Regions from separate parts of the Geobacillus sp. 47C-IIb genome, predicted to be linked through region 1. Evidence: predicted binding sites of a transcription regulator. Region 1 holds the regulator's gene; the other holds the start of a gene.
The links. Region 1 encodes Rex, which represses fermentation and respiration genes when NADH is low (regulators of the CRP and FNR family bind a similar motif). Its sites were predicted from a motif close to TTGTGAAATATTTCACAA; they were not measured.
Positions count from the first base shown of each region.

Region 2: IC804_RS12750 (L-lactate dehydrogenase) is a predicted target of Rex. The motif match lies at 1,476-1,493, and genes of this name have one in related genera.

Region 1 is NZ_CP061473.1:2,195,500-2,198,650, forward strand. It holds gene IC804_RS11205 (ABC-F family ATP-binding cassette domain-containing protein) at 1-56, opposite strand, end outside; gene moaC (cyclic pyranopterin monophosphate synthase MoaC) at 155-643, shown strand; gene IC804_RS11215 (redox-sensing transcriptional repressor Rex) at 659-1,300, shown strand; gene tatA (twin-arginine translocase TatA/TatE family subunit) at 1,316-1,468, shown strand; gene tatC (twin-arginine translocase subunit TatC) at 1,489-2,232, shown strand; gene IC804_RS11230 (DUF4305 domain-containing protein) at 2,294-2,473, opposite strand; gene IC804_RS11235 (CPBP family intramembrane glutamic endopeptidase) at 2,470-3,151, opposite strand, start outside.
Region 2 is NZ_CP061473.1:2,535,247-2,538,397, forward strand. It holds gene IC804_RS12740 (ABC transporter permease) at 1-573, shown strand, start outside; gene IC804_RS12745 (ABC transporter permease) at 578-1,363, shown strand; gene IC804_RS12750 (L-lactate dehydrogenase) at 1,515-2,468, shown strand; gene IC804_RS12755 (potassium channel family protein) at 2,654-3,058, shown strand; gene bcp (thioredoxin-dependent thiol peroxidase) at 3,122-3,151, shown strand, end outside.

The DNA of each region.
Region 1 (3,151 bases):
AAAATAAGGTCAGCGCCAAAATATTTCGTGAGCTGGTGCACTTGCAAAATGATCATGTCGTTTCACCTCTCGGAATAGTTTAACGTATGTCGCCAAAACGGTCAAAGACAGATAAACAAAAATCGTGTATAGTGTATAATTGGAGGAGATTGTTTTGTCGTCGTTTACTCATTTCAATGAGCAAGGCCGCGCGAAAATGGTCGATATTACGAACAAGGAAGATACGGTGCGGGTCGCAGTGGCAAAAACGAGCGTCACCGTCAGCGAAGAGATTTATGAAAAAATGACAAACAACGCCATCGAGAAAGGTGACGTGTTGGCAGTGGCCCAAGTGGCCGGGGTGATGGCAGCGAAAAAAACAGCCGATCTCATTCCGATGTGCCATCCGCTCATGTTAAAAGGTGTCGATATCGCATTTTCATGGGAAAACGAAGCGGATGCATATAAACTCGTCATCACCGCAACAGTGAAAACGAAAGGGAGCACAGGGGTGGAAATGGAAGCGCTGACGGCCGCCTCGGTATGTGCGTTGACGGTGTATGATATGTGTAAAGCACTTGATAAAGGGATGATCATCGGTCCGACGTATTTGGTCGAGAAAACGGGCGGAAAGTCCGGCCATTATCGACGGAAAACCGATTAGCTGGGGGATGAAATGATGAGTAACGAACAACCGAAAATTCCGCAAGCAACCGCGAAGCGGCTGCCGCTGTACTACCGGTTTTTGAAGAATTTGCATGCGTCAGGAAAACAGCGTGTGTCCTCCGCCGAATTAAGCGAGGCGGTCAAAGTCGATCCGGCGACCATCCGCCGCGATTTCTCGTATTTTGGCGCGCTCGGCAAAAAAGGGTATGGGTATAATGTCAATTATTTGTTGTCATTTTTCCGTCGGACGCTTGAAGAGGATGAAGTGACGGAAGTCGCCTTGTTCGGTGTCGGAAATTTAGGTACGGCCTTTTTAAACTACAATTTTTCCAAAAACAACAATACAAAAATCGTGATGGCGTTTGATGTTGATGAACAGAAAGTGGGGACGACCGTCGGCGGCGTGCCGGTTTACCATCTCGATGAACTTGAGGAGCGGCTTTGCGGAAACATTCCGGTCGCCATTTTAACTGTGCCAGCCGTCGCGGCTCAAGCGCTGACTGACCGCCTTGTCACCCAAGGGATTAAAGGCATTTTAAACTTCACTCCGGCACGGCTGAATGTGCCGAAACATATTCGCGTTCATCATATCGATTTAGCCATTGAATTGCAGTCGCTCGTCTACTTTCTGAGAAACTATCCATTGCCATCATAAAGGAGAGAATAAAGCGTGAAATACATTTTGATTGTCCTTGTGATTTTGTTGCTGTTTGGCACGAAAAAATTGCCGGAGCTAGGACGGTCGGTCGGCCAGTCGTTGCGCGAGTTTAAAGACGCGACGAAAGGGCTGACTGATGACGAGGAAAACAAAACTGACCGATGACAAGGCAGGATGGGGAAACGATGAACAACAAAGAAATGTCGGTGTATGAACATCTTGGTGAACTGCGGAAGCGGCTGATCATTGTACTCCTCTTTTTTGTCACGGCGCTCGTTGCCAGTTTCTTTTTTGCTGATGATGTCATTGTCTATTTGCAGCAAACGGCTGAGGCGAAGCAGTTGACGATGAACGCCTTCCGTCTCACTGATCCGATTAAGGTATATTTTCAGTTTGCCTTCGTGATCGCTGCTGTGCTGTCCGCCCCGGTGTTGCTGTACCAAATTTGGGCGTTTGTCAGCCCAGGATTGTATGAAAAAGAGCGGAAGGTGACACTCAGCTATATTCCGGCATCGATTTTTCTTTTTTTAGTTGGCGTCGGTTTTGCTTATTTTGTCTTGTTTCCGTTTGTCGTCCGGTTTATGAATGAGCTTGCTGATCGACTGGACATCCAACAAATGATTGGCATTAACGAATATTTTCAGTTTTTGCTCCATCTCGTGCTGCCGTTTGGTATCGTGTTTCAGCTGCCGATCGTCGTCCTGTTTTTCACCCGCTTAGGGCTCATTACGCCGCAGTTGCTTGTACGCATCCGCAAATACGCGTATTTGGCGTTGCTGATTTTGGCGGCAGCCATTACACCGCCTGATGTGTTGTCGCAGGTAATCGTCATGATTCCGCTCACGCTTTTATACGAAGGAAGCATCTGGATCGCCAAAATTGGCTACCGAAAGGCGCAGTTGGCGGCGGAACAAGAAAGCAGTGAGTAAGATCGTGCACAGCAAAAAGAGAGTGGTTATACAGAAAAAACCCTCCCCCAATGGGAGGGTTTCAACGTTTTGGGGCGAAAAACAGGCGGAAGGCGGTGCCAAAATCAAAGGCGGCAAACGCCGCCAAGGCGATAGTCGAAACGTTCCAAACCGTTTCATGAGCGCTTTTGATCGCCAAATACGTAAACAATACACCTAGGATGAAATACGGCAGTGAAAACAGCCGCGGCCGGCTCGTCATAGCCACAACCTCCAAAGCGCTAGCGGCAGTCCAGCTTGGCGCATCATTTTTTCTAACTCATCAGCCAACAAGATTTGAACTACGATCACAAACGTATTCATCGTCACATGGGCGAAAATCGGCACTAAAATGCGGCCGGTTTTCGCATATAAAAAGGCGAACGTCAGTCCCATTGCCGTATACAACAGCAAATGTTCCGGTTCCATATGGGCAATGGCAAAAAGAAGCGAGCTCACGAGCGCGGCCGGCCAAAAGTGATATTTTTCATAAAGAGAGCCAAAAATGATTTTGCGAAAAACAATCTCTTCCAAAATCGGGCCGATAATAGAAGCAACGATGACTAATAGCGGCGTCAAGCGGATGATATCAATGATTTGCCTTGTGTTTTCCGAACCCGGTTCAATGCCGAGCAACCGCCATTCAATATTGGCGGCGATGCTTTGGGCGATAAGTGCCAAAAAGACGCCAGAGATTGCCCACATCGATGACGAAGCGAGGGGAAGCTGTCGCATCCCTCGTTCATCGCGGACGCCGCGAAGCAGCCATAAAATGATGATTAAAGCCGCTAGAAAGCTGATGACCGCCCAATACCCGGAAGCAATCTTGGCGGCTTCGATAGGGCTTTTTGCGCTTTGGCCGATGCCGAGAGCATGCAGAAGCGGCACACCGATAAAGGAG
Region 2 (3,151 bases), 340 kb from region 1:
AACAACATCGACCGTGAAATCGCTATGGAAATTCGCGATGGAAAAGTAGCGACCGAGCTCATTCGCCCATACAGCTATTTAGGGATGAAGGCGGTTCAAGGGCTCGGCGAAGGGTTGTTCCGTTTGTTCTTTTTGTCGTTGCCCGGGCTTTTAGTCGTGTCGCTCTTTTTGCCGCTTCAGTTTCCAGAAAACGCCCATACATGGCTGTCATTTAGTTTGTCGCTCCTGCTTAGCTTTGTTATTTATTCAGAGCTGAACTTGCTAGCGGGGGTGGTGACGTTTTTTACATTCCGTAACGAAGGGTTGCTCAGGGCGAAACGGTTTATCATCGATCTGTTTTCCGGGCTCATTTTGCCCGTTTCCTTTTATCCGGATTGGGCGCAACGACTGATGGATTATTTTCCGTTTCAGGCGATTAGCTACATCCCAAGCATGATCATTACGGAAAGCTTCCAAGGCGCCGACGTTCGTGACGGCTTGATCGTGCAGGTGGCATGGTGCGCGCTGTTGCTTTTACCAATCGGGTTGTTATGGCGGATGGCGAAAAAGCGGCTCGTCGTGCAAGGGGGGTAAACGATTGTTTTATATATCGGTCTTTTTTCAATACATGGCGCAATATATGAAAACAAAATTGCAATACCGTACCGATTTGCTCATTGAGTGGTTGTCCGACTTCATGGCTCAGGCAGTCAATCTCGTGTTTTTGCTCGTCGTTTTTGGCCATACACCGCTCCTTCACGGTTGGACGCGCGATGAAATTTTGTTTATTTACGGCTTTTTTCTTGTGCCGTATGCGGTATTTGGCGCTTTTTTTAATCTATGGGATTTCAATGAGCGCTATATTGTCCAAGGAGAAATGGACCGTGTGTTGACTCGCCCGGTGCACAGCCTATTTCAGATCATTCTCGAACGGATGGAGCTCGAATCGTTGTTAGGGGCTATACCGGGATTGATCATTATGGCGTACGCTAGTGTCCGGTTATCGCTGACGTTTCATTGGTATGACTTCTTTATCTTTATTTTACTTGTGATCGGCGGTGCGTTCATTTACGCCGGCATTTTCATTTCGCTGGCAACCATTAGCTTTTTCGCTGATGCTCGCACCTCGATTATGCCGATGATGTACAACATTAGCAGCTATGGCCGCTATCCGATCGATATTTATCATCGGGTCATTCGCTATATTTTAACATGGGTGCTTCCGTTTGCCTTTGTTGGCGTCTATCCGGCTTCGTATTTTCTTAACAAGCAAGAGTGGTATGATTATGCGTTTATGACCCCGGTTGTTGGCGCGCTGTTTTTCGCCATCGCTATAATGCTTTGGAACGCCGGGGTTAGGAGGTACCGAGGGACGGGGAGTTAACTGCCTCGTCCATTTTTTTGCTTAATGGAGGTTGTCATGAAAATGACAAACAACGTCCAAACAATTGCCATAATCGTTTACGCATAGTTTCGATTTCATCGCGTAAAATAATTTGTGAATGTATTCACAATAATAAGAAGGGAGAATAGTGATGAAAAACGGAGGAGGAAACAGAGTAGCGGTTGTCGGCACAGGGTTTGTCGGTTCCAGCTATGCATTTGCTTTAATGAATCAAGGGATTGCTGATGAGATTGTGCTCATTGATGCAAATGAAAATAAAGCCAAGGGCGATGCGATGGATTTAAACCATGGGAAAGTGTTTGCACCGAATCCCACCAACATTTGGTATGGGGATTATCGTGATTGTCGTGATGCTGATTTAGTCGTCATTTGCGCCGGTGCCAACCAAAAACCAGGTGAGACGAGGCTCGATCTAGTCGATAAAAATATCGCCATTTTCCGTTCGATTGTCGAATCGGTTATGGCGTCCGGGTTTCAAGGGTTGTTTCTTGTCGCTACCAATCCGGTCGACATTTTGACCTACGCGACATGGAAGTTCAGTGGCTTGCCTTATGAGCGGGTGATCGGTTCGGGGACAATTTTAGATACGGCACGGTTCCGCTTTTTGTTAGGTGAGTACTTCGATATTGCCCCGACGAATGTACATGCCTACATTATTGGCGAACACGGCGATACTGAGCTTCCGGTCTGGAGTCAGGCTGATATCGGCGGCGTGCCGATCCGCAAGTTGATCGAATCAAAAGGAGAGCAGGCAAGGGAAGAGCTGGAGCACATTTTTGTCAACGTTCGTGATGCCGCTTATCAAATTATCGAGAAAAAAGGGGCGACGTACTACGGCATTGCCATGGGGCTCGCCCGCGTGACGCGCGCCATTTTGCATAACGAAAACGCTATTTTGACCGTCTCGGCTTACTTAGACGGTTTATATGGCGAACGTGACGTCTATATCGGTGTACCGGCGGTCATCAACCGTCATGGTATTCGCGAAGTGATTGAGCTTGAGCTAGACGATAACGAGCAAAAATGGTTTCAACATAGCGCAGCGACACTGAAAGGTGTGTTGGCTCGCTCCTTTGCGCAGTAAGTCAAGGCGTTAACTTTCTACAAAAATGGAGAAGGGCTCTGCTAAACGGGTAGTCTAGGCAGGCAGCGCAGCTTGACGCTGCTGTTTCAAGTACGATCACTATCGAGATCGCGGCGGTTCACTCCGTCATAATTGTCCATTCGGCCACGTATATATGAACAACGGACAAGGATGGAGGGAATGTGATGGATTACGCCTTCCTCGGAGTGGTTACCGCCGTACTGCTCGGTAGCATCACCTCAATTTGGACAGCGCGCGTTCAAGCGACGCACCGCCTCTCACTCGACAGTCTGTGGGTGCTCGTTCAATGGTATGTAACGATGCTGCTCGGTTTTGCCATGATTTATATGATTTTGCAGGTGAATGGCCATGCAGTGTTCACTCCGTCCTCAAATAGCGACGTGGATAACCGCTTGTCTTTGCTTGGGGATAGCTTGTACTTAAGCGGCATAACGCTCTTATCAGTGGGATACGGAGATGTGACCCCGATCGGCATCGGACGGTGGATCGCGATCACTGAGGCGTTGCTCGGCTACATTATGCCAGCTGTCATCGTAGCGCGCACCGTATTTGATTGGGACCGCCGCTAACAGTTGCAATTTTCTTCCCACTCCGTTACGCTAAAAGAAAATAAAGCAGACGGAGGGAACGTCATGATAATTGCCATTGGCCAACCAGCCCCG